DNA from 4 places in the Vreelandella arctica genome. Region 1 is predicted to be linked to each of the others. Evidence: predicted binding sites of a transcription regulator. Region 1 holds the regulator's gene; each other region holds the start of a gene.

Region 1 (7,491 bases):
TAAGTAGCACTAGGTCGCGCACCATGGTATCGGGCAAATCAGTATGTACGCGTAACGGAAAGGCAACGTTTTCGAATACATCTAAATCGGAAAACAGCGCGCCACTTTGAAATAGCATTCCCATTCTCTTACGTAACGTAAATAGCGCCTTACGAGATAGCCGATGAACATCTTGCCCATCAATCACTATCCGCCCACGCTCAGGGGTCAACTGCCCGCCGATTAGCTTAAGCAGTGTGGTTTTACCAGTACCGCTTGGCCCCATAATCGCGGTTACTTTGCCGCGAGGAATCGTCATATTTATGCCGCGAAAAATCTCGTGATCGCCACGTGAAAAATGGAGGTCTTCAATTTCAATAAATGGAGCATCTATCATGGATCAGTTGACTCTTAACGAGGCGCACTTGGGTTAGCCATCATACCCTACTTGCGGCTATCGCGATTATAAAACAGTGTTTCTAAAACATTATCAAACATTGTACTATAACGCTACAAAACACGTCGGCACGCTTGAGTGTTTCTACTGGCCTACCCATTTATTGATAGCGAACCGGTAGCAGGCCGCCTTATAGTCAAAACGCACCCGGGCTAACGTCTCCAACTACTATCTCAACGACTGCCTATAAAGGGTGCCAAGATGTTATTCTTGATGGTTACTACTTTTTATATGTTCAAGGATTAAGAGAAAACGCTATGCGCCAGCCTCTCGCTCCACCCAGCCTACTACGCGAAAGTGCATTGCGTACGCTGCAAATTGAGCAGGCAGCCATTGGCGGCCTTCAAGCCAAACTAGACGAAAGTTTTGACCGTGCCTGCGAGCTAATTCTCGCCTGCCAAGGCCGCGTGGTGGTGACCGGCATGGGCAAGTCGGGGCATATCGCTGGTAAGCTGGCGGCCACACTTGCCAGCACAGGCACACCAGCTTTTTTCGTTCACCCTGGTGAAGCCAGCCACGGCGATTTAGGCATGATCACCCGTTCCGATGTGGTATTGGCGCTGTCTAACTCGGGTGAAACCGCCGAAGTCACTGCGCTCTTACCACTGCTTAAACGCCTGGGCATACCGCTAGTCAGCATGACGGGGCGTCCAAACTCCACGCTTGCCAAACACGCCGATGCGCACTTAAACAGTGGCGTTGAGCGTGAGGCGTGCCCGCTGGACCTCGCCCCCACCAGCTCCACCACCGCCGCCCTCGCCCTAGGCGATGCGCTGGCAGTGGCGTTACTAGAGGCGCGTGGATTTACCGCTGAAGATTTTGCCCTCTCCCATCCCGGCGGCAGTTTAGGCAAACGCTTGCTGCTGCGCGTTAGAGATCTGATGCACGACGGCACACGCCTGCCCCAGGTCGCATTGGGCAGCCCGCTGCGCGACGCCTTACTAGAGATTACCCGGCAAGGGCTTGGCTTTACCTGTGTGGTGGATAGCGAAGGGCGATTGGCCGGGGTCTACACCGATGGCGACCTACGCCGCACGTTAGATCAATTCCATAATCTGCGTGAAGTGCTCGTGGATGATGTCATGACCCGACCGGGCAAGCGTATCGGCCCCGACATCCTGGCGGCCGAAGCGGTACGCATCATGGAAGAGAGCCGTATTACCGCGCTGGCGGTGGTTGATGAACAACAGCGACCTATTGGCGCCTTACACATGCATGACCTGCTCGCCAGCGGTGTTATTTAACTACACTTAATTTAAGAATTTACTAATATGGAGGCTCTATGACCCTACCTGCTGCGCTACTCGATCGACTTCGCCGCGTACGCCTATTGGCGCTTGATGTTGACGGTGTTCTCACCGACGGCCGCCTCTACTTTCAGGCCGATGGTATCGAAATCAAAGCGTTTCACACCCAGGATGGCCATGGGCTCAAACTTCTCAAACGTGTGGGCGTTCATGTTGCGCTGATAACCGGCCGAGACTCTCCCATGGTGAGTCAACGCGCCGCCGCCCTGGGTATCGACCATGTCCATCAAGGCTGTGAAGACAAGCTGGTTACCCTGCGGGGGCTCTGTCAGCGCCTCGATATCGAGCTTGATCAAGTGGCCTACTGTGGCGACGACCTCCCCGATCTTGCGGCTATTAAGCGTTGTGGCGTCGGCATTACCGTACCCAACGCACCGGATTATATGCACACCCACGCCGACTGGACCACCGAACGCCTGGGTGGCCACGGTGCCGTGCGCGAAATCTGCGATACGCTGCTTGAAGCTCAAGGGCACTGGAGCGCGGTGCTCGACACCTACCTGCACGGCCGCAATTAAATGGTTAAACGCTTTAAAGTACGCATCTGGCTAGCCGGACTGGTGATTGCCTTAGGGGCTCTATTGGTATGGCTTGACCCCCGCGGGCCTCAAGACATCAGCATCGACCCCGACGCACAGGCTCAAGAGCCAGGCCACGTACTGGAAAATGCTGAGATCACCCTGTTCGGCGATAACGGCAACGTTTTGCAGTCGCTAAAAACGCCGCGACTTATCCATACGCCGCAGCGAAGCGAAACCTGGACGGAAGAGCCTCAAGCGGTACTGTATGATAGTGAAAACCGTCAGTGGCTGGCTAGCGCCGATGTAGGCACGCTCAACACGGCCACCCAGGCACTGTTGATGTCGGGCTCGGCTAGACTGATCGCGCCGGATGAAGGCTGGCAGCTTGATACCGAGCTATTGCATTATGATGGCCTTAATCAACATGCTTGGAGTGAAACACCGGTATTACTGCAGCAACCGCCCCAGCAAATGAGCGCTTCACGTATGGACGCGTGGCTTAACACCAGCCAGGTCCGCCTAAATGATAATGTGCGCGGCACACACCCCCCGGCCACGCAACCTTAAGAGGAGCCGCCATGAAAGCCATTATTTATACAGCCCTTTTCTCCACCACTCTTTTTGCCCTCACGATGCCGTTATCGGCACTGGCCCAAACGTCACAACAAGCCCCTGTAGAAGTGGAAGCTGACCGTTTAGATCTCGACCAGCGGGCCGGCACCGCCGTTTACACCGGGGATGTAGATATTCGCCAAGGCGAAATGCAGTTGCGAGGCGAGCGTGTTGAGATCGAACGCAACGAGGCTGGCGAACTATCGAAAGCGACATCCACCGGTGAACGCGCCTACCTGCGTCATCAAGTGGAGGGCCAAGATGGTCCCACTGAAGGCTGGGCTCGACGGATTATTTATCACGTCGCTGAGCGCCGCGTAGAGCTGATTGACCAAGCCGAGCTGATCCAGCTAGAAGACACGTTCACCGGCGGGCGCCTTGAGTATTTTATTGACCGTGAAGTGATTCAAGCACGCTCTGACGTTGACGGCAGCGAGCCCCAGCGCATACGTATGACCCTTCAGCCTGAACAATAGGGAGCAAAGCTGTGGCAACTGCTGACACCGCGCCGATCAAAACCCTCTATGCCCACCATTTGGCTAAAAGCTACAAACGCCGCCGAGTGGTTAAAGACATCAATTTGGAGATCTGCCAAGGCAGCATTGTCGGCCTACTGGGCCCCAACGGCGCGGGTAAAACCACCTCGTTCTATATGATTGTCGGGCTAGTCAAATCCGACGCGGGCAAAGTGGGTATCGACGATGTGGATTTAACCCGCGCCCCCATGCACGAACGTGCAGCGGCAGGGATTGGCTACCTACCTCAAGAGGCGTCTATTTTTCGCAAGCTCTCGGTTGCCGATAATATTATGGCGATACTCGAGACCCGTAAAGAGCTTAACCGTAGCGACCGCGAACAGCGCCTTGAAGCGCTACTCGAAGACTTCCACATTACCCATATTCGCGACAACCTGGGGATGAGCCTTTCGGGTGGCGAGCGTCGGCGTGTAGAAATAGCCCGCTCGCTAGCCACTGAGCCCGCCTTTATTTTGCTCGATGAGCCTTTTGCAGGCGTTGATCCCATCTCGGTAGGTGAGATCAAAACCATCATTCGCGCGCTGAAGCAGCGCCATATTGGCGTACTGATTACCGACCACAACGTACGTGAAACCCTGGATATTTGCGACATCGCCTATATCGTTGGGGATGGGCAAATCATTGCCAGCGGTTCACCCAGTGCCATTCTCGATAATCAGAAGGTCAGAGACGTATATCTGGGTGCTGATTTTCGCCTCTAAACTGATCAGCGGCGCCTACAATCACTGCCTGCCCATAAACCTATTTTTTGGTTCTGTAAATAGCGCTCTGCAACAACTTTACTACCAATGGCATGTTTATTGCACTTGCAACCGATACTCTCTCGCACTAGGGTGAAGCTTTCCGATTAACGCGTGGTTCTCAGATGGTCATGAAAGCTTCTCTACAACTGCGTATTGGCACACAGCTGACCATGACTCCTCAGCTGCAGCAGGCGATTGCCCTATTACAACTCTCTACGCTGGATCTGAGGCAAGAAATTCAGCAGGCCTTGGATGCCAATCCCATGCTTGAGCAAGAGGATGAATTCAGCGAACAGGCTGTCAGCGAGCCTAAAGAGGAGGAGTGGTCAGAGAGCATACCCACTGAACTGTCGGTAGATAGCGACTGGTCAGATACCTATCAAGATTCAAACAGCCTGGGCGGCAACAGCAGTGAAGGCCCAGATTTTGAGCGCCAAGCCGCCGGACAAAGCCTTCATGGTCACCTGCTTTGGCAGCTTGCCATGACGGATTTCAGTGTTCGTGAACAGCTCGTTGCAGAGAGCTTAATCGACGCACTGGATGCCAACGGCTACTTGACCCAACCGCTCAATGATATTCGTGAAGGCCTACGCGCCCAGGGAATTGACGGGCTTAGCCAGCGCGAAGTAGAAACGATTCTGCTCAAACTCCAGCAGTTTGAACCGACCGGCATCTTTGCTCGCGATCTGCGCGAATGTTTGATGCTGCAACTCGCAGCCCTCCCGGACGACACACCGCTACTCGTCCCCGCTCGCCGCTTAGTGCGCCAGTTTCTTGAAGCGCTGGGTAAAGACGACATACGCCTACTCAAGCGCCGCTTAGGGCTCGACGACGAGCAGTTGACCGATGTCATTCAACTGATACGCAGCCTCGACCCACGCCCCGGTAGCGCCTACGGTGACACCGCCGACAGCTATGTGACGCCCGACCTGGTAGTTCGCCATAACCACGAAGGCTGGCACCTAGAGCTCAACCCAGAAGCCTTGCCGCGGCTGCGCATTCAGCCCGATTATGCCAGTTTGATAAAGCGTGCGGACAAAAGCCAGGACAACCAGTTTCTTAAAGAGCACCTCCAAGAAGCGCGCTGGCTAATCAAAAGCCTCTCCAGCCGTAACGATACGCTGCTGCGCGTGGGTCGCGAAATTATCACCCGGCAAATTGGCTTTTTAGAGCACGGCGAAGAAGCCATGAAACCGCTGATATTGGCTGACATAGCAGAAGCCGTGGAGATGCACGAATCAACGATTTCACGGGTCACCACGCAAAAATATATCCATACGCCCCGTGGTGTGTTTGAACTTAAATACTTTTTCTCAAGCCAAGTGAGCGGCCAAGATGGCGACAGCCACTCCAGCACCGCTATTCGCGCCAGGCTCAAAAAACTTATTCAGGAAGAACCGCCGGGCAAACCGCTTTCTGACAGCCGCTTAGTCACGCTACTGGATGAAGGCGGCATTCAAGTAGCGCGTCGTACAGTGGCTAAATATCGTGAAGCCATGGGCATCCTCTCGTCCAGCGAACGACGTCGTCTTCGCTAGCACTCGTCAACGATTAAGGGAAACTCTCGACAAGGGCTTTGCAACGCGGCAAAAAGGGTTACAATCGAAGTACAGTCCGATGGATAAGGAGTACGTCAATGCAAGTAAATATCACTGGTCATCACGTAGATCTGACTGACGCCTTGCGTGACTATGTCAACGAAAAGCTTGAACGTGTAGAGCGCCATTACGACAACATAACCACGGTGCAAGTCACCTTATCAGTGGAGAAAGAGCGCCAACAGGCCGCCTGCACACTGCACGCCGCAGGTGCTGATTTACATGCGGAAGCCCTCGACAGTGATATGTACGCCGCTATCGACGCCCTAGCGGATAAAATCGATCGACAACTCGTTAAACATAAGGAAAAAGCACAAGCCCGCGCCCAAGGCGCAGGTGTGCGTTAATTCAATGACGTTGGAAACCATACTCCCCCCGGAACGCGTTCTGTTCGACGTGCCCGGGGGCAGCAAAAAAAGGGTGCTGGAATTTTTCAGCACCTTTATCGCACAAAATACGCCCAGCCTGGACAGCCAAGAAGTGTTTAGCCGGTTAATCGGTCGAGAACGCTTAGGCAGCACCGGTATCGGCAATGGCGTGGCTATCCCACACGCACGCAGCCCGCACTGTTCGGCGCCTATCGCTGGTTTTTTAAAACTGTCAGAAGCGATTGATTTCGACGCCATTGATGGCGACCCAGTTGATCTGGTGTTTGTCCTACTTGTACCCGAAGAGGCAGACGACACGCACCTATCCCTACTCGGCCAGGTAGCGACCATCATGAATGATGCGGATACTCGCCACCAGCTGCGCAAGGCAGGCAGTCAGCGCGAGCTGCTTGAGCTTATTACCGCCAAAATGCGTGAGCATTCAACGTCCTAAGTCGTTAACGCCAATTTAAGTTGTGAAAGCCAACTAATGGTATTTTACACGCTAAGTTGATGCTTCGCCCACCACCCCCAATGCAGCTTGATCTAAGCAAAGCGAGACTCTATGCAACTGGTGATCATTAGCGGCCGCTCCGGGTCAGGTAAATCTATCGCCTTACAAGCGCTGGAGGATCTTGGCTACTACGCCATTGATAACCTGCCCGCCATGCTGCTCGGGTCGTTGGTGGATCAATTACGCGATCAGGGCGACCGCGCTCATTTGGCGGTCAGTATTGATGCGCGTAACTTACCTGGCGCACTGGAACGTCTGCCCACGTTATTAGAGGAACTGTGCCAGCGTAAGATTGATTTTCAAGTTATTTACCTGACCACCGATGCCCGCATCCTGCTTGAACGTTACTCCGCTACCCGGCGACGCCATCCGCTGACCCGAGATAGCGAGATGACCCTGGAAGAGGCGATCAACAAAGAAGAGGAGACGCTAGAGGATATTCGCGATCTAGCCGACCTAGTGATCGACACATCGCGGTTGTCGGTACACGACTTACGCCGACGCATTACCGACCAGGTGGCACATCAGCGGCCGGATAAACTGACGCTAACGCTTGAGTCATTCGGTTATAAACGTGGTGTACCACTAGATGCCGATTTAGTATTCGACGTTCGCTGTTTGCCCAACCCTTACTGGGATCCAACGCTGCGCCAATTCACTGGCCGCGACGCTAACATCGTCGCTTTCTTAACCAGCTATCCGATTGTCGATGCCATGAGCAACGATATACAGGCATGGCTTGAGCGCTGGCTGCCCGCCTACCAAAATAGCCAGCGCAGCTACATGACCATTGCCATTGGCTGCACGGGGGGACAACACCGCTCGGTCTATATGGTTGAGCAGTTGGCTAAACGGC
Region 2 (7,491 bases), on a different contig from region 1:
ATGCAACGAGATGCTGCTTCTAGGCGTTATGCGTAGGTGTTCACCTGAGTACCGACGCTGCCTTCTTTGGCCAAGTCCGGTTGTGCACCGGTGTTGGCAGAGGCTAAAACTTCCGTCACCTGCTCAGCCTGGGTGTCCAAGGCTTCTTTGAACACCTGCATCTGCGCCTGTTCGGCTGTTTGCGCCTGATTCATATAAAGCGAGGCACTGACTGAACTGCTGATGCCTACATCCATATTTTCACCTAATGGTATGCAAATGTACTTACAAACTAGCAAAGCATTAGATCACGCGCAAAGATATCGTCACTATTACTAATGCCAGCATCTACTACTATCGGCTTAACTCGCCGAATCATTAACGAATATAGCGCCCGTTCAAAACCTGTCAGCGCGAAACGGCTTCATATCAATTGCGGTAGGCTGCCCTTCCATCATATCTGCCAGCAAATGACCCGTTGCAGGACCAAGAGTAAACCCTTGATGCCCATGCCCAAAGGCGAGCCATAAACCTGGGTGGCGTGGCGCTGGGCCAATCACTGGCTTCATATCGGGCAGGCACGGCCGCGCACCTTTCCAAGGGGCTTCATCGCGGCGCTCCCCTAACGGAAACACACTGCGCGCCACTTTCTCTGCCGCGCCCAGTTGGTTAACGTCGGCGGGGGCATCAAGGCGGTCTAACTCTGCCCCGGTGGTCAAGCGGATACCCGCATTCATCGGCGCCAGCAGGTAGCCAATTTCAGCATCCATGACCCAGTAATTTAGCTTGGCCTCTGCTTGTGGGGCGTAGTGCATGTGATAGCCACGCTTCACAAAGGTAGGGAAATGGTAGCCAAGCTCCTTCAGCCAGCTACCCGCCCAAGGCCCTAGCGCCACCACGACGTCGTCTGCTTCTAACGTTTCAGCGGCAGTACTTACCTGCCACCGGCCACCCACCTGCTGAACCGAGGTGATATCCGCCTGCAGAATGCGCCCGCCATCATTGCTGAATGCTTGGGCATAAGCCGCGACCAGCGCACCGGGGTCGGCCACGGTCCAAGGGTCGAGCCAGTGAATTGCGCCAATAATATGTTCGCTAAGAGAAGGCTCTTTCTCCATCAGCGCAGCCCGATCCAGTTGCTCAAATTGAACACCATAAAGACGGCGCGCCTCTTCGGCATCTTTTAACCGTGCGGCCAACTTTTCAGGGGTACGGTAAAGCTCAAGCCATCCCTGCCTGCGCACTAAGTGTTCCGCTCCGGCAGCCTCAATCATCGGGCCATGAGTCTTCAGTGACTGCTGAATCAAAGATGCATATTCCGGCACGATTTTCTGGTAAGCCTTCGGCGCTGAATTCATCCAGTAGCGCAACAGCGGAGAAGCGGCATTCACCATGCCCGCAGGACGATAGCGAATATCAACCCGGCGATTAGGCAATACGCTCAAGAGCGTTTTAACATCCCGTGGAAATGGGTAAGGCCTAACGGCTTCACGCTGAATAATGCCTGCATTGCCAAACGAGGTTTCTCGACCAGGCTGGAGGCGGTCTACCACGGTGACCTCATGACCGCGCTGACGCAGATGCCAGGCAATGCTGACACCTACCATCCCTGCTCCTAAAACTACCGTTTGACGCGCCATGTTGATGCACTCCCCGCTGTCGATTCAGCACCATGATTGGTAATTAATAACTATTTGAAAAATATCACCAAACCAACTGCATTAATATAGTAGAAAACGCTGTTTTAGAGCCAAAAATAAGTAATTAATGCTCCATAGCGAGCTAAAAAGGAAGACAACACTATTAGCGGCATAACAATTGCTTAGTTTCTATTAGGTAACCTGAACGGTATGCAATTGACGACGTCGTAACGGCCTCTCCTCCTCTGCGAAAAACACATAAAGCACCAAAAAGAAGCGCTCGCACCAAAAGATGCCCTCGTACTAGTGACAAAGGAAAACACCATGCCTGCCACGCTAAATCTGGATAGCTCGCTGATCGATACGCTCTGGGTACTCTGGGCAGCCGCTCTGGTATTTGTGATGCAAGCTGGTTTTCTATGCTTAGAGGCTGGCACAACGCGTACCAAGAACGCGATTAATGTTGCTATGAAAAACGTAGCGGACTTTGCGATTGCCGTCAGTGTTTTTTGGCTCATCGGATTCGGCATCATGTTTGGTGATTCGTTGGGCGGTGTTGTAGGTACAACGTTATTCGGCTGGCAGTTAGACGCTTCGGGCAGCTGGGTGATTACGGTATTCATCTTCCAGGCAATGTTCTGCGCGACCGCCGCGACCATTGTGTCGGGTGCGGTGGCGGAACGCATGCCCTTTCTGGCATATATCTGGACGGCGCTCTGGATCGCGTTAATCATCTACCCCGTATTCGGCCACTGGGCTTGGGGCGGGCTACTAGGTGGTGCCGCAGGCTGGTTAGGGGCTCTAGGGTTTGTTGATTTTGCCGGCTCCACAGTGGTTCACAGTGTAGGTGGCTGGGTAGCGCTGGCAGCAGTACTCTGCATCGGCCCCCGCAGTGGTCGTTTCGCACACGACAAGCCTCCTACCGCTTTTCCCTCTGGCAACCTTCCACTCGCGATGCTTGGCGCGCTGTTTATGATATTAGGCTGGTTCGGCTTTAACGGCGGTAGCACCTTGGCTGTTACTGACCAGATACCCGGCATATTGGCTAATACCGTGCTTGGAGCCGTTGGCGGCATCCTTTCCGGCATGCTCATGGGAATGCGCACACGTCGTTACGCCGATGTGATGTACGCAATTAATGGCGCCATTGCTGGTCTAGTCGCCGTCACCGCCAGTGCGCATGTGATCTCGCTCCCAGCAGCATTTGGCTTGGGGGCGGTTAGCGGCGTGCTAATGGTACTGACCAGCGAATGGCTGCTGAGTAAGCGTATTGATGACGCCGTATGCGCCATACCTGCCCATTTAGTATCAGGCATTTGGGGCACACTCGCACTACCCTGGGTGGCGGATATGACAATGCTGGATAGTGGCCTGTCCCGACCCGCTCAATTCGGCATTCAGCTTCTTGGTGTTGTCGTTTGTGGCATCTGGAGCTTTGGCAGCGCATGGCTGCTATTTCGTATCACTCGTCGCTTTCTGCCCTTAAGGGTCTCGCCTGAAGCTGAAAAAATGGGTCTTAATTTAGCCGAGCATGGCGCCAATAATGAGCTGAACCAGCTACTCGAACATATGCGCCAGCACGAACAGCAAGGCGATATTCGCCGGCGAATTGAAGCCGACCCGTTTACTGAAGTGGGCGAAATAGCGGCCAGCTATAATCGGGTAACAGCGGCCCTTGAAACCGCCCTCGGCCACACCCGCGTGATGCTGCGTAACCTGCGCGATGGAGTAATCACCTGGCAAGCAGACGGCTCGCTGACAAGCCTTAACCCCGGCGCTGAGATGCTCTTTAATGTCGACGCCGCCACTCTCATCGGCCAACCCGTTTCCACGCTGCTACCGAACTTCAAGCTGACACCCGGTGCACGCCATGAAATCAAACGACGTACAGCCGATAAGCGAGTGCGTTATCTCGAAATACAGGTGAGCGAAGGCGCCAGCGGCTCCGCATCAGAGCGCTCTGGCATGGTGCGCGACATCACCGAGCGCAGACAGCTTCAAGAGCAGTTAAATCGCGAACGTGATCTTGCTCGCACCACTCTAGCCTCCATCGGAGATGGCGTAATTACCTGTGATGCCAGCGGCAATGTCACGTTTATCAATGCGGAAGCCAAGCGACTGACCGGCTGGACCCTTGAAGAGGCCATGGATAAACCTATTCATGTGGTTTACCAACTACTTGAGGAAATCAGCGGCGACTCCATAAGTAATCCAGCCCGGCAAGTACTGACACAGCTAACGCCAGTGCAATCAACCGAACATTGCATGCTCGTCCACCATGACGGCACGCATACCCCCATCCAGCACAGCGCCTCACCCATTCGTTCACGCAGCGGCATTACCCTGGGCGCTGTTGTGGTTTTTCAAGATGTTAGCCTCACACGCCAGCTTACTGAACAGTTGAGCTATCAGGTCAGCCACGACAACCTAACCGACCTGTTGAATCGGCGCGCCTTTGAAACAGCACTTACAGCGCTTCTCAATCGGGAGGATGGCCAGCACGTGATGTGCTACCTGGATCTTGATCAGTTCAAAATCGTCAATGATACCTGCGGTCATCTTGCGGGTGACGAACTGTTGCGCCAAGTATCATTAAAGCTGAAATCCCATGTACGCAGCAGCGATATTGCCGCGCGTCTCGGTGGCGATGAGTTCGCCCTACTGCTACCAGATTGCGGGATAGAAAGAGCACTAGTGATTACCGAGGCACTACGCAGCGATATAGAGAATTATCGTTTTGCCTGGCAAGAGCATACGTTTGGGATTGGGGTCAGTATTGGCTTGGTAGAACTCCATGCTGCTCAGCCTATGCAGCTTAGCCAAGCACTCCACGCCTCTGATGCGGCGTGCTACGCCGCCAAAGAGGCAGGCCGCAATCGTATCCACTGCTATCAGCCTGATGATCATTTTTTATTGGAAAAGCACGGTGAGCTACAGTGGGTTCAGCGCTTGCAAAATGGCCTGGACAATGATGCTTTTCGCCTTTTTGCTCAACCGATCAAAGCCATTTGTGCTGACGCCCCCGCCTACCGTGAGATATTACTTCGGCTCGAAGAGCATGGTGAACTCATCGCCCCAGGAAGTTTTTTACCTGCCGCTGAGCGCTACCACTTTATGGGACGCATTGATCGTTGGGTAATTCGCAATACTCTGGCCTGGCTAGGGGATCAAAACCGCCACTCTGTTCCGTCAGCGCATAGCCTATGGGGCATCAATCTATCCGGGGCATCGCTTTCTGACGCTGAATTTTGTCAGGATCTTATTGCTCAGGTGTCCACTGCCTATCTGCCTCACGGCACACTCTGTTTTGAAATCACTGAAAGCACCGCGATCGCACAGCTCTCACGTGTCAAAACATTGATTCATACCCTGAAAGGCTACGGCTGCCGGTTTGCATTGGATGATTTTGGCACCGGGCTTTCCTCTTTCAGCTACTTGAAGCAGCTACCCGTCGATTATCTAAAAATTGACGGTAATTTTATCCGCAATGTGCATCAAGATCCGATTGATAGAGCAATGGTTGAGGCGATTCATGCCGTCGGTAAAGCACTGGGCGTTAAGACCATTGCTGAGTTTGTTGAAACCCAGGCAACATTGGATACGTTACATCAGATGGGAATTGACTATGCACAAGGATATTTACTCGGCATGCCTGAACCGCTTACCAACATGGTCGGCAATCGCATTAAAGTAATGCCGCGCTAGCAGGAACGTGTTAACAAGAACGTAGCGATATAAAATTCAGAAACGAAAAAATCCCTAAAAAGGGCATAATCGCTGGGAGGTAAACGCTAAAAAAGAGGAAATAACAAGAAGGAAGTATGCGGGGTAATGGGGTGGATGATGGGACTTGAACCCACGACCACCGGAGTCACAATCCGGGGCTCTACCACTGAGCTACACCCACCACAACCTAAAACTGGAAACGCAAATATTGTCACTGGGGTGGATGATGGGATTTGAACCCACGACCACCGGAGTCACAATCCGGGGCTCTACCCCTGAGCTACACCCACCATAGACAATCTTACGTAAAAACAGGTATTACACACTTGAAGATATGATTCTCTGACGGGTTGTTACCACTGAAATTAGGTGGCACGCCCAGCAGGAATCGAACCCGCAACCTACGGCTTAGAAGGCCGTTGCTCTATCCGGTTGAGCTATGGGCGCACAAAAAGCATTCAGAAATAACGAATACTGATGAGCACTAGACCACAACCAAAGCTTGAAAAAGCAAGCTACTACCTTTCACGTTTAGGTGTGGTCGGGATGGAGGGATTCGAACCCCCGACATCCTGCTCCCAAAGCAGGCGCGCTACCAGACTGCGCTACATCCCGATTTTTCATCACCCTAGACGCTACCGCTTGGTCCGTCTCAAGCGAGGCATATATTACTATTTTTAATTTTAAAGTCAACCATTAAAGTGATTGTTCGTGAAGGCGCTTTGCCTGGGTGCCCTAGCGTGCGAAAATTGCCGCCTTAGAAAGCGTAGCCAACTGCGCTAGCAGCACTAGGTACTGCCTTAAAAGCCATTACGTCAAAAGGCTTCGAGACACCGCCTAGCCCTTTTCCACGTCCACAGGGATTTCTCTACATGACTGCCCAACTAATCGATGGCAAAGCCATCGCTGCTACTGTTCGCCAACAGGTTGCCGAGAAGGTTGCCGCACGTAAAGATGCAGGCGCACGAGCACCGGGCCTAGCCGTAGTTGTGGTAGGAGATGATCCCGCCTCTCACGTTTACGTCAGTAATAAGCACCGCGCCTGTGAACAGGCAGGCATTCTTTCCTTCCAGCATACTCTGCCCACTGCGACCTCTCAGCATGACTTAGAAACGCTGGTTGATCAGCTCAACAGCGACCCGGCCGTAGACGGCATACTGGTTCAACTGCCACTACCCAAGCACTTAGATGCCGGCCCTATTTTAGAGCGTATTCGTCCTGATAAAGATGTTGATGGCTTTCACCCTTACAACATTGGTCGCTTAGCACAGCGCATGCCTGCGCTACGCCCTTGCACCCCTAAAGGCATCATGACCTTACTGGCGCAAAGCGATATCGCGCTACGTGGCCTGGATGCCACCGTGGTCGGCGCTTCTAACATTGTCGGCCGCCCTATGGCGCTTGAACTGATGCTGGCGGGCTGTACCACTACCGTATGCCACCGTTTTACCCAGAACCTTAAAGACCACGTTAGCCGCGCTGACATTGTGGTGGTAGCCGTCGGCAAGCCAGGCATCGTTAAAGGGGAATGGATTAAGCCAGGGGCTGTTGTGATTGATGTAGGTATTAATCGCCAGGAAGATGGCACGCTAAAAGGCGACCTTGATTTCGCCGCCGCCGCTGAACGCGCCAGCTTTATCACCCCGGTTCCGGGCGGCGTGGGACCCATGACCGTCGCAACGCTGCTCGAAAATACGCTTGAAGCCGCCGAATGGCACGATTTGACGCCCCAGGATCACGCCTGATTCATATACCCCCCTTTTTTATGCAGGAGCATGGCGCAGTGCAACGTATTGGTATTATTGGCGCAATGGCGCAGGAAGTAAGCACCTTGGTAGCTCAGTTAGATAATGCAGAACGCTATGAGCATGCGGGCTTTGTTTTTCATACTGGCACGCGTTACGGCCTTGAGGTCATTGTCTTGCAGTCAGGGATTGGCAAAGTCAACGCGGCAGTGGGCACCGCTATTTTATTGGAGCGCCACCAACCCGACGCCATTATTAATACCGGTTCGGCGGGTGGATTTGCCACCGATTTAAAGATTGGCGATGTGATCATCTCTGATGAAGTACGCCATCATGATGTTGACGCCGTCGTATTTGGCTATGAGATGGGCCAAGTACCTGGGATGCCCGCCGCCTATCAG
Region 3 (7,491 bases), on a different contig from region 1:
GGAAAATGGCTTCGCCAAACGCCATGCTCTCTCTAGCGCTGGGTAAGGTCCGTAGTACCGCGAAGTACCAGAAGAAAATTTGCAGCAGCAACGGGATATTACGAAAGGTTTCGATATAGGCGTTGGCTAACTTGGCGATCAACCAATTGGGCGATAGCCGTGCAATGCCGACGATAAACCCGATAATTGAGGCGGCAATGACACCCAGCCCTCCGACCAGCAGCGTATTGAGCAAGCCGATCACGAAGGTGCGGCCGTAGGTGCTCTGGGAGGAGTACTCGATTAAGGTTTGACCAATACCAAAGCCGGCTGTGTTGCCCAAAAAGCTAAAGCCTGTGGTGATGCCGCGGGCATTCAGGTTGGCTTGGGTATTGCCGATAATATAGATCAGGAAAGCCGCCACAACGGCGACTAAAATGATTTGAAAAATAAGTGCGCGCTTAGCGCGGTCTCGCCAAAACGGCGGCTTGTGGCCGACGGGGCGAACGTTGGGTCTAACAGACATGGATGGCGTCTCCGCTACACGGAAGGTCAATCAGATGGCCCGCCATGCCCTTTAAACAGATACCTGCAAAGAGAGCGGCGGGCCGGGGTCAAGCGAGACGCTTAGCGAATCGGGGGAGCGTACTGGAAGCCGCCGTCTGTCCACAGAGCGTTAACACCACGCTCGATTTCAAGCGGAGAGCCCATGCCGACGTTACGTTCAAAGCTTTCAGCGTAGTTACCTACTTGGCTAATAATATTGTAAGCCCAGTCAGCTTCAAGGTTCATGCCTTCACCGTAGTTGCCGTCTTGGCCCAGCAAACGAGCGATGTTGGGATCTTCAGAGTTAAGCATCTCTTCAGCGTTTTCACTGGTGACGCCGTACTCTTCAGCATTGATCATCGCAAACAGTGACCATTTCACGATGTTGAACCAAAGATCGTCACCCTGACGAACCACAGGACCTAGCGGCTCTTTGGAGATGACGTCAGACAGGATCATCGAGGCAGAAGGATCGTCTAGCTGGATACGCAGCGCTGCAAGCTGAGAAGTATCAGAGGTCAGAACGTCACAGCGGCCGGCTTGATAGCCACCCACGGTTTGCTCAGAGGTATCAAATACGATCGGGTTGAATTCCATGTCGTTAGCACGGAAGTAGTCCGCCAGGTTCAGCTCGGTGGTGGTACCCGACTGGATGCAGATAGAGGCGCCGTTTAGCTCATCGGCACTGGTAATACCCAGATCGCGTGAAACCATGAAGCCCTGGCCATCATAGAAAGTAACGCCGGTGAAGTTTAGGCCCAGAGTCGTGTCGCGCGTGGTGGTCCAGGTGGTGTTACGTGACAGTACATCGACTTCACCAGACTGCAGGGCGGTGAAGCGCTCAACGGCATTTAGAGAAATGTAGTTAACGGCTTCTGAATCGCCGAGAACCGCTGCGGCGACTGCACGGCATACATCAACGTCCAGACCTTGCCAATTACCGTCGTCATCCGGTGCTGAGAAGCCCGGCAAACCATCGCTCACACCACACTGAACGGCGCCACGCTCAATAGTATCTTCTAAGGTGTCGGCTTGAGCAGTCGCCATTCCCGCTAGGCTCAGTGAACCAGCGGACGCCAGAAGCGCCAGGTGTTTTTTATTGAACATTTAGTTTCCCTCGAAGTGATTAACAACCGTCATTAAAATAGTTATGCATGCCGTAGCATGTAACTAAACCTAGCAAGGAAGATGCCAACAAGGGTACAGGCGTGAATTCAGCGCTTTTCAACGCTACTCAATGAATTCGAGACGAACGTCTAGGTGCAAAAAAATGTTACCACCCACCTCGCTTTGCACCTTTGTAGGGCAAGCTGAGGTGAGTGGTGACAGAAAGATACGCGGTGGGCGGACGTTTATTCGGTCGCGAATGCCTTGCGCATAAACGGAGGAAGGGCGAGCGCGCCGCGATGGGCATCAATGCTGTAGTACTCAAGCGGCAGCTCGTGGCTGGCGGCTGCCTGCTCGCGGAACGCATTCACATCAATGGCTTTACCCGCCAATGTCACACTCCACCAGCCTGATGGGTACACCGGCTGCGGGAAGGGCAGGGTGGCGACGCTGTCAAAACCCGCTTCCAGCATATCGTGGCGTAGCTCACGAATGATTGAACCCGTGTGGTAAAGCGGTGACTCGCTCTGCTGTACCATCACGCCGCCGCTTTTCAAAATACGGTGGCAGCGCTTGAGAAAGTCGGTTTTAAACAGCCCTTCCGCAGGGCCGACCGGGTCGGTTGAATCGATAATCAATACATCAATGCTCTCATCAGGTGCATCGTCTACCCACTTCACGCCATCAGCGAACAACAGCTCAGCGCGCGGATCATTATTCGATTCTACCAATGAGGGGAAGAAGCGCTCAGAAGCTTTCGTCACTTCTTCATCGATATCAATCTGGGTGACTTTCTCAACGCCTGGATGACGAAGTACCTCTTTTAAAGTGCCACAGTCGCCACCGCCGATAATCACCACCCGTTTAGGGTCTTGATGGGTAAACAGGGCCGGATGCGCAATCATCTCGTGATAGAGGAAGTTATCGCGATCAGTCAGCATCACACAGCCGTCCAGCACCATGAGGTTGCCGTAAGTCTCTGTGGCGTAGACCTCCAGGTGCTGGTATTGGCTCTGCACATCCAGCAGCTTTTCAGAGATTTTCAGCGAGAAGGCGCTGCCATGGCTATCAAAGACTTCGGTAAACCACTGGTCGTCGCGTAATTCGCTCATCAATTGGCTCCTGAATGCGGGGTGTGTGATTGGGTGGGGATATCCCGATGGTATTGTGGGCTGAGCTCATGCAGCGCCTCCATGAAGGCGGTGACGTTATCCGGGTTAGTAAACTGGCTAATACCGTGGCCCAGGTTAAACACATGGCCAGGGCCGTGGCCGTAGCTTTCCAGCACACGGGCCACTTCAGCGCGGATAGCCGAGGGGCGGGCAAACAGTACGTTGGGATCCAGGTTGCCCTGCAGTGCGACCTTATGGCCAACGCGGGCGCGGGCATCGGAAAGCTCGGTAGACCAGTCGATGCCCAGGGCATCGGCACCGGCGCAAGCGATATGCTCAAGCCACTGGCCGCCGTTTTTGGTGAACAGAATCACCGGCACGCGACGACCGTCGTGTTCGCGAATCAATCCTGAAACGATCTGCTCCATATAGCGCAGCGAAAATTCCAGGTACGCAGGCGTGGATAGCGCGCCGCCCCAGGTATCAAAAATCTGTACCGCCTGGGCGCCAGCGCGAATCTGCGCATTCAGGTAATCGGTGACCGCATGGGCCAGTGTATCCAGCAACTGGTGCATGGTATCTGGCGTATCGTAAAGCATGGTTTTCAGGTGGCGGAAATCCTTGCTTGAGCCGCCCTCCACCATGTAAGTCGCCAGGGTCCAGGGGCTGCCGGAGAAGCCAATCAGCGGCATGCGGCCGTTCAACTCGCGGCGAATGGTCGACACCGCACGCATTACGTAATCCAAGTCACGCTCGGCATCGGGCACGCTCAGTGCAGCGACTTCTTCCTGCGTGCGCACGGTTTTGCGAAATTTGGGGCCTTCGCCGGTTTCAAAGTAGAGCCCCAGGCCCATGGCATCTGGAATGGTTAAAATGTCCGAAAACAGGATCGCGGCGTCCAGCGGATAGCGCTCTAAAGGCTGCATGGTGACTTCACAGGCCAGATCATGATTACGGCACAGGTCCATAAAGCTGCCCGCATCGGCACGGCTGGCGCGGTATTCCGGCAGGTAGCGGCCCGCTTGGCGCATCATCCATACGGGTGTGCGGTCAACGGGCTGGCGCGCTAATGCGCGAAGGAAACGGTCATTTTGTAACGGTGTGGTGGTCATAAATGCTTGCTCTTAAGAAATTTGCCCGCATGGTACTTGTAACAGTGCTTGGCATCGTACTTGAAACAGTACTTGAAACAGTACTTGGGGTCGTATTGGAAACCATATGCGAGCAATTGTACTTGAAGATAGGCGCTAGGGCGGCGTAACCGGTGGCAAAAAATCGTCGCACCCGATCAATTTTTCTCCTCTAATTAGCCAACTTTAGCTGCGTTGCCATCGTGAGGCGGGCGCCGCTTCCTGTTAGAATACTTGCCCATTTTGCCAACACTGGTGTGGTTAACTGGTTTGGTCAATCAGCGAGGTAACCTGTGACCATTCGCTTTATTGCCGCTTCCCAACTGCCCACCCCCTGGGCAACCTTTACGATGCATGGCTTCGAAGATGAGGCCACTGGCAAGGATCATATCGCCTTAACGCTGGGTGATGTGACCGGCGACGCACCGGTACTGGGGCGGGTACATTCTGAATGTTTGACCGGCGATGCGCTCTTTTCCATGCGCTGCGACTGCGGCTACCAGCTGCAGGAAGCGCTGAAGCGTATTGCCGAAGAGGGCCGCGGCGTACTGTTTTATCTGCGCCAAGAGGGCCGCGGAATTGGTCTGCTGAATAAAATTCGCGCTTATAATTTGCAGGATCAAGGCGCGGATACGGTCGAAGCCAACGAACGGCTTGGCTTTGGCGCCGACATGCGCCGCTACGACCTTTGCGTACCGATGCTCAACCACCTGGGCATTACGTCGCTGCGATTAATGACCAACAATCCGCGCAAAGTGGATGCCCTTACCCGCGACGGGGTGAACGTGGTGGAGCGCCTGTCGATCACGACCGGACTGAACCCGCATAACGAGCAGTACCTTGCCACTAAAGCGGGCAAGCTCGGCCATATGATGGCCCTGGATGACTTTACCCAGGCCAGCGATGTGGATATTGAGCGTAAGGGGTGATAGTGGCTATGCGAGGATGTTGAATTAAGGTGTTGTCAAATATTAGTTAAACACTGGAATGCCATGGCGGCAGCGGATGTGCGGTTTTCAACACCGAGCTTTCGAAAGACTTGCTCTAAGTGTTTATTAACAGTTCGGGGGCTCAATTCGAGTATTTGTCCGATCTCACGATTAGTCTTGCCTTGTGCAATCCATAGCAGTACTTGTGATTCACGGTTAGTTAGTCGGAGTTGGTTTTGTAAAAGCAAGCTTTCGCTGTCCCCATCCTGATGCAGCAAGCGGAATAAGTGCTCATTTGCGGTAGATTCGCCCAGGTATCTCAATCTTAAGGCGTTATGCGGCAAGGGCAGCGCTAGCTGGTCGCCGGTTTGCGGCGTTCGGGTTAGCCAGCGCTTAATTTGTTCCGCAAGCTCCGTGCGTGGGTTGATCAAATTCTCTTCAGCTATGTTGATCCAATCCTCGGCCTGAGGCGTACCCCAAAGCCATCTTCCTTGCGTGTCTGTTGAGAATGATACCTGGCCAAGTTTATCTAGGGCAGTGTGAGCACTTTGGGCGAGGCGGGCGTTATTGAGGTGTACGCGAATACGAGCCACCAATTCCTTTGGCCGAACGGGTTTTGTCACATAGTCCACACCACCAGCTTCAAGTCCCCGCACCACATCTTCGGTATCCGTTAGTCCTGTCATGAATATGATCGGTACGCTTGCTAACTCGGTATGTAGCTTAAGATGACGACAAGTCTCAAAGCCATCCATGCCAGGCATTAAGGCGTCCATTAGAATTAAGTCAGGCGTCATTTTCTCCGCGATTGAGATTGCTTGAGCCCCACCCATCGCTACCAATGCAGTTAATCCAGCCTGCTCTAAAGCATGATGAATCATTCCCAGGGAGTCGGCAGAATCATCAACGACTAGGATGAGATCCTTACGCTGAATCGGGTTCATGGCAATTTCTCCAGCAAACGCATCACTTGGTGGAAGTCAAAACGATCTAAAGCACTTTCCAGCGCTGTCGCCAGTGAAGAACTAATCCTTCCATGATACTGGGCGTCGTTCAGAGTGTTACGTAGACCACTGATATGGCCGATTTCTACTAGCGACAAGAGTTCTTCACGCAATGCCGCGTCAATATGGGCTGGGACTGTCAATTGAGTCTGAGCAAAATTAGGTGAAGAGGGGGGGTGATGATGCCATTTCAGCTGTAGCTGCCGTGCTAGTGCATCAAGAAGCGCTCCCTGCTTGAAGGGTTTAATCAAGTAGTCGTTATGCAACCCTTCGCTAAGCGCTTCCATTTGGCTCTCGCGGGCATTGGCAGAGAGCATCACAATAGGCCCCTGAAATCCTTGCTGGCGGAGTAGGCGAGCGGTTTGCCACCCGTCAGTGTCCGGCATGGCGATATCCATCAAGATCAAGTCATATTGGGTATGGCGGGAGAGCTCCAAGCTAGTCACCCCATCGGGCGCTTCTATTATCGTAAATCCCAGTGGTGTGAGCATGTCACTGAGTAGACCCCGATGAGAGGGATCATCATCGACCACCAGCAGAGTACATCGCTCACCTTGATATCCTTGAACTACCTGATGGGGCGATCTTACAAGCTCTAAGGGCTCTATACTGGATAGCATTACCGAAAGCCGAAACTCACTGCCGATTCCATGTGTGCTAATTACTTGTAGATCCCCGCCCATGATATCGGTCAGTAGTTTAGTAATCGTTAGGCCCAGACCGGTACCGTGGGCAACTGGTACACCGGGTTTGCGCACACGTTCAAAGGGTTTGAAAATTCGTTGAATGTCTTCCTCTTCTATACCTACTCCAGTATCGCGAATAGTGAATTCTGCCACCTGATTGCGGTAGCGAAAGTTTAGCGATACTTTGCCATGGTTAGTGAATTTAATGGCATTGGAGAGCAAGTTAATCAGTATTTGACGTAGGCGTTTTTCGTCGGTAATGACCCACTCCGGGATGCGTCCTTGGCTAGTAAAAGTGAAGTCGATGCCTTTTTCCTGAGCCTGAAGTCGAAACATTGCGACGAGTTCATCAATCAACTCGCTGACTCGTACTTGGTTTCGATACAGCTCCAGGCGGCCAGCTTCAATTTTGGAAATTTCTAACAGTCCTTCGATTAAATCAGAAAGGTGTTCGGTACTGCGGCGAATGATGGCGACCGCTTTTCGGCGCTCAGGTGGAATGGTGTCATCATGCTCAAGGAGCTGGGCATAGCCGAAAGCAGCATTAAGCGGTGAGCGAAGCTCGTGGCTTAGGCTCGTCAGATAGCGGCTTTTAGCTTGGTTGGCCGCTTCAGCAAGTTCTTTGGCTTTTTGTAGTTCTCGGTCGGTTTCCTCATGGGCGTCGATCTCCTCTAGCAGCATGCGCGTTTGGCGATGCGACTCTTCATGCGCCACCACCCGACTCTCGCTGGCCAGCACAAAGAGCCAAGCTACCACGCCGCTGACAATAACGAGAATGGCTAATATTTTAGCTAAAGTAGTGGCCATTAACGCCTCCACATCAGGCGTAAGGTCTGGGAGCTGGTAGAAAACAAGTATCAAGAACCCGGCAATCACCAGGGTTACAAGCATCAATAGGCTGGCGAAATGGCCCATGCGGGAGTTGAAATGCTTAAGCATGTGATTAGGGAGAAGTACGCCTAACCAGTCCATTAACTGCTCTTGAAAGGTGGCGTGCT
Region 4 (7,491 bases), on a different contig from region 1:
TTGTGCGCCTTTGCAGCACCCACCGTTAACTCTTATAAGCGTCTGGTCGCTGGTGGCTCCAACAGCGGTGCGACCTGGGCGCCTGTTTTCATTACCTATGGTGATAACAATCGCTCGGCGATGGTGCGTGTTCCCTATGGTCGGCTGGAGTTTCGGCTACCTGATGCTGGCTGTAATCCTTACTTGGTTCATGCCGCTCTGATTGCTGCCGGCCTGGATGGGATTGACCGTAAACTGGATCCCGGCAAGGCACAAAATATCAACTTATATGAACTGACACCCGACCAGTGCCGCGAACAAAACATCGGTATGTTACCCCAGTCACTCACTGAGGCGATTGACGCCTTGGAAGCAGACGCCGTGCTGCGCGAAGGGCTTGGGGAAGAAATTACCGATGAATTCATCAAAGTTAAGCGTGAAGAGTGGGCTGATTACAGCCGTCAGGTCAGCGATTGGGAAATTCAGCGCTACGCAGAATTCTTTTAATTCTCTATGTTGTTGTATGCACTGATGCACAGGGCTGATTTATACGTACTGATGAAAAGGCACTGATGCATAAGGCGAGGTAATACTATGTGTGGAATAGTCGGGCTTTATTTGAAAAAACCCGCGTTAGAGAGTCGGCTGGGGGAGTTGTTCGAGCCGATGCTCATCGCCATGACGGATCGTGGGCCGGACAGTGCAGGTTTCGCTGTGTATGGTGATGAATATGACGCTGGAGTGAAACTGACGCTGCAAAGCGACGATGCTCACTATGATTGGCAAACACTTGCCGATAAATTGAATGACGCCTTTGGCAGCCTGGACAGCTGGTTTCAGAACGCCAACGTGGCAGTGCTTAAACTAGCCAGCGAAGAGAATAAAGTACTGAGCTGGCTGGCTGAAAATTCGCCGGATGTCAGGGTGATGAGCGCCGGGCAAAGTATCGAGATTTTAAAGGGGGTAGGGCTTCCTACCGAGGTGGCTGAGCGTTACAAGCTAAAAAATATGCGGGGCAGCCATGCGATTGGCCACACGCGTATGGCCACTGAAAGCGCTGTCACGCTGCAAGGCAGCCACCCTTTCTCGACTGGGATGGATCTGTGTCTGGTGCATAACGGTTCGCTTTCCAACCACAATCGTCTGCGCGACAAGCTCAAACGCCAGGGTATTAGCTTTCAGACTGACAACGACTCCGAAGTGGCGGCTGGCTACCTCACATGGCGGATGGCCAAGGGGGAATCCCTGAATCAAGCCCTCAAAAGCGCCCTTAAAGATTTGGATGGCTTCTTTACCTTCACCATTGGCACGCGCGATGGATTTGCCGTTGTACGCGACCCTATCGCCTGCAAACCTGCCGTGATCGCGGAAACCGATGACTACGTGGCGATGGCCTCCGAATATCGCGCTTTGGCTGGTTTGCCAGGAATCAAGGAAGCCAAGGTGTGGGAGCCAGAGCCAGCGAAAGTTTATGTATGGGAACGTGACGGTGCAAAGGTGGAGGCCGCCTAGATAATGAAAACTTACGATCTTTCCAATAACAGCCTGCGTGAACTCAACCAAGCGCTGCATGATTCGGCGTTATTGGCCAGCGAGCCAGAGTGGCGGGTTACCAACCCGAACGGGGCGCATAATATTGCCTGTGGATTGAATGACGATGTTAGCGTCGATATTGACGGACACGCTGGCTATTACTGCGCGGGAATGAACCAGAAGGCCAGTATCACCGTGCATGGCAACGTTGGCGTCGGCGTTGCCGAAAATATGATGTCCGGCCTGGTGCATGTTAAAGGCGATGCCTCCCAATCTGCCGGCGCCACAGCGCAAGGCGGTTTGCTGATTGTGGAGGGTAATGCGTCGGCGCGCTGCGGTATCTCCATGAAGGGTGTCGATATAGTGGTTAAGGGTAATATCGGGCCAATGAGCGCCTTTATGGGGCAATCTGGGTGTCTTGTAGTGTGCGGCGATGCTGGTGAAGCCCTCGGCGACTCGCTTTATGAAGCGCATATCTATGTTAGAGGTGAGGTTACTTCTTTGGGCGCCGATTGCGTCGAAAAAGAGATGCGTCAGGAGCACTTAGACGAATTAAGCGACCTGCTTAAGCGCGCCGATATTGACACTGCCCCATCCGCCTTTAAGCGCTACGGGTCTGCACGCCAATTATATAACTTCAAAGTCGATAACGCCTCGGCCTATTAATCAGGAGCCTGACATGACAGATAAACCTACTAATCCGGCGCTGAGAGAGTCCGCTACTTTTGGTCGAGACGTGATCGCCGAAATCCAGCGCGCCGCCGAGACCGGTATTTATGACATTCGCGGCTGGGGGGCTAAGCGCAAGGTGCCGCATTTTGACGACCTGCTGTTTCTCGGAGCCAGCATGTCGCGCTACCCGCTTGAAGGCTATCGTGAGAAGTGCGGAACCGATGTCACCCTGGGGACTCGCTATGCTAAAAAGCCCATCGTCATCGATACCCCGGTCACCATTGCCGGTATGAGCTTCGGCGCCTTATCGGCACAGGCGAAAGAAGCCCTGGGGCGCGGCGCATCAGAAGTAGGTACCTCAACGACCACTGGCGATGGCGGTATGACCGCAGAAGAGCGCGGCCAGTCATCAAAGTTGGTCTACCAGTACCTGCCTTCTCGTTATGGCATGAATCCCGATGATCTGCGTAAAGCCGATGCGATTGAAGTGGTGCTGGGGCAGGGCGCCAAGCCTGGTGGTGGCGGTATGCTGCTGGGACAGAAAATCTCAGATCGCGTAGCACAGATGCGCAACCTGCCCATGGGGATCGACCAGCGTAGCGCTTGCCGTCATCCCGATTGGACGGGGCCGGACGATCTCGCGATCAAGATTGCGGAGCTACGGGAGATCACCGATTGGCAGGTGCCTATCTATATTAAAGTGGGCGCCACACGTACCTATTATGATGTCAAGCTCGCCGTTAAAGCGGGTGCCGACGTGGTGGTACTCGACGGCATGCAGGGGGGGACGGCCGCCACCCAGGATGTCTTTATCGAACACGTGGGCATCCCCATCATGGCCGCAATTCCTCAAGCCGCTCAAGCGCTGCAGGAAATGGGCGTGCATCGCGACGTTCAACTTATCGTCTCCGGAGGCATCCGCAATGGCGCTGATGTTGCCAAAGCCATTGCGCTGGGTGCCGATGCTGTGGCAATCGGTACCGCGGCGTTGATCGCCCTGGGCGATAACCACCCACGTTTCGAAGCAGAATACCAAAAGCTGGGTTCAGCGGCTGGCTATTACGATGATTTCCAGGAAGGCAAATGCCCGGCGGGTATTTCCACCCAGGATCCCGAACTAAGTAAGCGTCTTGACCCTGTGGCTGCTGGTAAGCGACTAGCCAACTATTTACGGGTAATAACGCTAGAGGCGCAGACACTAGCAAGAGCCTGCGGAAAATCCCATCTACATAACTTAGAGCCGGAAGATTTGGTTGCCTTGAATATCGAGGCGGCGGCAATGGCCAGAGTGCCGTTGGCAGGCACCAATTGGGTGCCTGGGCAGCAGTTTTAGGCTGTATATATTGGTTACAACTTTTCAAGACCTCCACCATGACACCATAACGGTGGGGGTTTCTGGGGCTTAATTAAAAACAGTTCGATGAGCGGGCAAGGCGTTTGCATCATGGTGCCCAGATCAAAGTTTTATGTTCCCTTCTTTTATTTGTATATAAATAAAAAGGTTTATAATTTAAAAAGCTATTTTAATTTTATTTAGTGGTGCACTAAAAAGCTTCTTACTCCCATTAAGCTGCACTTTGAAAGTGCCCTTATAATTTAATTTAAAAGCTAAATCATTTGAAATAATTAAAAATTTTATTATTGGCATGAAAGATGCAGTTTATAGTAAATAAGATTTAGCCTTAGAGCCATGTCGATAATAAATCAATATTATTAGTGAATTGATGATTTCATATTTAAAATAATTTGTGTCCATATAAGAGGATAGATGAAATGCAACATAACGTTTTTCCTGCTGATAACACGATAAAAAGCAGACCAGTATATGTGGCACCAGAATACCCGGCAACGGCGAATCGCTACATATGTCTGGCAGAACCTAGTGCCGTGGGCCTAATCATGGCGCATTTGGCGCCGGTCAATAAGCACCTCATCCCCGTTCACTTGATTGTTTGCACCGACAGCACAAGCGCTGACCAGGACGCGATAACGCCTGAGCAGGATGATGTGCTGTCGTACCAACGCTGTGGTCGAGATGACTTGCCAGCTATGCTGGCGGCTCAGTTGAATGAATTGACCTTGGGGTGTCACGTCATTGCGGCTGGCAGCGAAGCGTTTCTGTGGGATGTGCATACCTTGGCAATGGCGCAAGGATTGCTGGAAGCAGAAATAACGCTGCTGCCTTCAGAGGACAAATACCGCCGCGTCTTTTGTGCGCATTGCCGTTTCTTAAACGAACCCGTCAGTGTTTCGCCTACGCAGTGCCAGGGGTGCGGGCTCACGCTGGAAGTGCGCGATCATTTCTCGCGTCGTCTGGGCGCCTATATGGGAGTGTGTATCGATGCCGAGGTGCCTGGCGAGGTTCCCAGCGAGGAGGTGTTGGACTAATGAATGACTTGATTCCGGTTCGTGTCGTTGAGGTGGAGGAGGTCAGCGCCATCATCAAGCAGTTTGCTTTCGTTAGTGATGAGCAGCCACTACCGTCATTCTCCGCAGGCAGCCACGTAGTTGTACATATGGAAGGTGAACAAAAGCGGTTCCGCAACGCCTATTCCTTGATCAGTAACCCGGCTGAAAGTGAGCAATATCGGATCGCCGTGCGATGGCAGGAGTGTTCCCGTGGGGGCTCTGAGTTTATGCACAGCAAGGTTCGCGAAGGTGATCGGTTGTTCATTTCGCCACCCGCCAATATGTTTCTGCCTAATTGGCAGGCACGGCATAACGTATTGATTGCAGGCGGGATTGGCATAACGCCGTTTCTATCTTATGCGTACGAATTTGAGCAACGTCAAATGTCCTTTGAGGTGCATTACGTTTATCAAAACGCCGATACGGGCGCTTATCGTGGGGCATTGACGGAGCGTCTTGGCGACAAGCTTCACTGTTATTCAGGCTCTCGTCCTGATTTGTATTGCCTGCTCAAACGGCAGCCACTGGGCACCCATGTTTATGTTTGTGGCCCCGGATCAATGATTCAGGCCGTGAAAGAGACAGCGGATGCCCTGGGTTGGTCGCCTCAACGGGTTCATTTTGAAGCCTTCGCTGCGCCACAACCGGGCAAACCTTTTGTGGCCAGGTTGTCGCGTTCAGGTCAAGAAATCGCTGTGGATGAAGATACTCCACTGCTTGACGCCTTGGAAATGCAGGGGCTGGAAATTCCCAACTCGTGCCGAGGCGGTGTGTGCGGGCAATGCAAAACTGCGGTTCTGGAGGGCGACATTGAGCATCGGGATGCGTTTCTCGATGATCAGGAAAAAGCCAGCCAACGCTGCATCATGCCTTGTGTCTCGCGTTCTGCGAGTGACTATCTGGTGCTGGATTTATAAATCAAGGGGGAAACGCTATGCAACTTGCACCGCGAGATACACAAACCTTTCGAGGCCAATTTACCTACCGCAATAGTCCGGAGGCCATCCGTCGCTTTCCCTTTCCGTTTCCGGAAGACGACTATATGTACTCGGTTAATACCGAGCCGCATACGCTACCCGGACCTAAGGGCTCCGTTTATGAATATATGCTCGATATCGATGAACATTATCTCTCCGAAACGGCGGAGAGAGCGATGGTTCTGGAAGAGGATCCTGACCGTTGCCTGGCAATGCCGCATATGGATCAGGCCTGCTGGGATCTACTCGAATTCGTCATGACCCACTACGCCAAGGACTATCCAGCGCACTTTACCTTCACTCGACAGGGCGATCAATGCGAGTGGGTGAATCGCCCTCTGGATATTTACCAGACCTTCGTGATGGGTGACGCAACCACCTTGCCCATGCCGCCCATGGAGTTTATCGGACGGCAGATGCAGGGTGATTTTGCGCTTTTGGATCAGCGCGACGCGGATCTGTTCATGGACGCGGGTGTGATTACGTCACCGGCAGACTGGTCGCTGGCTTTCGATGCCGGGATGAGCTTCAAACAGTGGCATGGCCCCGTGCCACTGGCTCATGAAATGGGCATTTTCGACCGCGTACTCAAGTACCTATGCGCTATCCAGGTAGGTAAACCCATACGACGTTTGAACTGGACGATGACCATCCATCCGCGTATGGACAGTTCGCCGGAAACCTACCATCGCTGGGGGGCGGATCGTAATTCCATTACCGCTGACAATGTGGGCAAAGACGTATTTCTGCGCGTCGAATTACAAACGCTTGTCCGTATGCCCAGAAGCCATGCGCTGTTTTTTGGCATTCGGACGTATCTAATCAGCATGGATGACCTGAAGACGAACCAGGCCTGGGCCCAGCGATTGCATCGTGTGTTGGCAAACTTGCCAGAGCAACTAGTTGATTACAAAGGAATGACACGCTATCGCGACACTGTTGTGGATTGGTTAAGCGAATACGACCGTGAACTACAATCGAAAACTTAAAACGGCTATTTAGGAGGAAAAATATGAATGAGATAACGATAGAACTTAGTTACGCTCTCGACACTTTCTATTTTCTGGTTTGTACCGTCTTTGTGATGTTCATGGGTTGTGGATTTGCCATGTTGGAGTCGGGTCTGGTCAGGTCGAAAAATACCGTCGAAATACTGACCAAAAATGCGATGCTGTATTCCGTTGCTTGTCTTGTTTATCTGGTGATTGGTTATAACGTCATGTACCCAGCTAACCCTATTAGTAGTGTCATTCCTGGGTTGGAGTTTATGTTGGGCAGTGATAATAATTTGACTGATATTTCTGCTGGTGATGGTGCTCCTTATTACTCTTCCATGGCCGACTTTATTTTTCAGGCGGTATTTGCAGCAGCGACTATGTCAATTGTTTCCGGTGCTATTGCCGAGCGTATGAAACTATGGCCGTTCTTGGTGTTTGCCGTGTTCATGGTGGGCGTAATTTACCCCGTTAATGGGTTCTGGAAATGGGGAGGAGGTTTTCTTGATGAAATGGGCTTCCAGGATTTTGCCGGTTCCGTTGTTGTTCACATGGCAGGGGGGGCCGCGGCGCTTGCAGCGGTATTGCTGGTCGGTCCACGTAAAGGCCGGTTTGGGCCGCATGGTGAGGTCAGGGCTATTCCGGGGGCCAATCTACCCATTGCCATGCTCGGCATGTTTATTCTCTGGATGGGCTGGTTCGGGTTCAACGGTGGGTCAATGTTGAAAATTGCCAGTCTGGACGATGCGAATGCTGTGTCACGTATTTTTGTGAACACCAACACTGCAGCAGCGTCGGGCATGGTGGCGGCAGCTCTGCTTTACCGGATTATGTTCGGCAAGACGGATATGACGATGGTAATGAATGGTGCCTTGGCAGGTCTGGTTGCCATTACGGCTGAACCGCTTCTACCTAGTGCGGGTATG

The links. The regulator sigma-54, encoded in region 1, starts transcription at its own class of promoters, with help from an activator protein. The targets are predictions, from matches to a motif close to TGGCACNNNNNTTGCTNT.
Region 2: a site for sigma-54 is predicted at 1,787-1,804, ahead of amt (ammonium transporter). Genes of this name have one in related genera too.
Region 3: a site for sigma-54 is predicted at 1,702-1,719, ahead of V8L70_RS10600 (amino acid ABC transporter substrate-binding protein). Genes of this name have one in related genera too.
Region 4: a site for sigma-54 is predicted at 3,827-3,844, ahead of V8L70_RS14135 (dimethylamine monooxygenase subunit DmmA family protein). Genes of this name have one in related genera too.

What each region holds. Positions count from the first base shown of each region.
Region 1 covers NZ_JBANSN010000008.1:176,675-184,165, forward strand. The annotation lists gene V8L70_RS09920 (ABC transporter ATP-binding protein) at 1-376, opposite strand, end outside; gene V8L70_RS09925 (KpsF/GutQ family sugar-phosphate isomerase) at 694-1,680, shown strand; gene V8L70_RS09930 (KdsC family phosphatase) at 1,719-2,261, shown strand; gene lptC (LPS export ABC transporter periplasmic protein LptC) at 2,262-2,831, shown strand; gene lptA (lipopolysaccharide transport periplasmic protein LptA) at 2,843-3,352, shown strand; gene lptB (LPS export ABC transporter ATP-binding protein) at 3,364-4,113, shown strand; gene V8L70_RS09950 (RNA polymerase factor sigma-54) at 4,278-5,693, shown strand; gene hpf (ribosome hibernation-promoting factor, HPF/YfiA family) at 5,792-6,100, shown strand; gene V8L70_RS09960 (PTS sugar transporter subunit IIA) at 6,105-6,575, shown strand; gene rapZ (RNase adapter RapZ) at 6,687-7,491, shown strand, end outside.
Region 2 covers NZ_JBANSN010000004.1:84,487-91,977, forward strand. The annotation lists gene V8L70_RS04885 (putative motility protein) at 27-236, opposite strand; gene V8L70_RS04890 (NAD(P)/FAD-dependent oxidoreductase) at 378-1,619, opposite strand; gene amt (ammonium transporter) at 1,944-5,324, shown strand; tRNA gene V8L70_RS04900 (tRNA-His) at 5,452-5,526, opposite strand; tRNA gene V8L70_RS04905 (tRNA-His) at 5,561-5,635, opposite strand; tRNA gene V8L70_RS04910 (tRNA-Arg) at 5,716-5,792, opposite strand; tRNA gene V8L70_RS04915 (tRNA-Pro) at 5,884-5,960, opposite strand; gene folD (bifunctional methylenetetrahydrofolate dehydrogenase/methenyltetrahydrofolate cyclohydrolase FolD) at 6,218-7,090, shown strand; gene mtnN (5'-methylthioadenosine/S-adenosylhomocysteine nucleosidase) at 7,129-7,491, shown strand, end outside.
Region 3 covers NZ_JBANSN010000009.1:102,816-110,306, forward strand. The annotation lists gene V8L70_RS10595 (amino acid ABC transporter permease) at 1-505, opposite strand, end outside; gene V8L70_RS10600 (amino acid ABC transporter substrate-binding protein) at 607-1,632, opposite strand; gene speE (polyamine aminopropyltransferase) at 1,878-2,744, opposite strand; gene hemE (uroporphyrinogen decarboxylase) at 2,744-3,856, opposite strand; gene ribA (GTP cyclohydrolase II) at 4,168-4,803, shown strand; gene V8L70_RS10620 (response regulator transcription factor) at 4,839-5,747, opposite strand; gene V8L70_RS10625 (ATP-binding protein) at 5,744-7,491, opposite strand, start outside.
Region 4 covers NZ_JBANSN010000015.1:19,650-27,140, reverse strand. The annotation lists gene glnT (type III glutamate--ammonia ligase) at 1-486, shown strand, start outside; gene V8L70_RS14150 (class II glutamine amidotransferase) at 574-1,491, shown strand; gene V8L70_RS14145 (GltB/FmdC/FwdC-like GXGXG domain-containing protein) at 1,495-2,178, shown strand; gene V8L70_RS14140 (FMN-binding glutamate synthase family protein) at 2,192-3,517, shown strand; gene V8L70_RS14135 (dimethylamine monooxygenase subunit DmmA family protein) at 3,958-4,572, shown strand; gene V8L70_RS14130 (PDR/VanB family oxidoreductase) at 4,572-5,510, shown strand; gene V8L70_RS14125 (heme-dependent oxidative N-demethylase family protein) at 5,528-6,559, shown strand; gene V8L70_RS14120 (ammonium transporter) at 6,583-7,491, shown strand, end outside.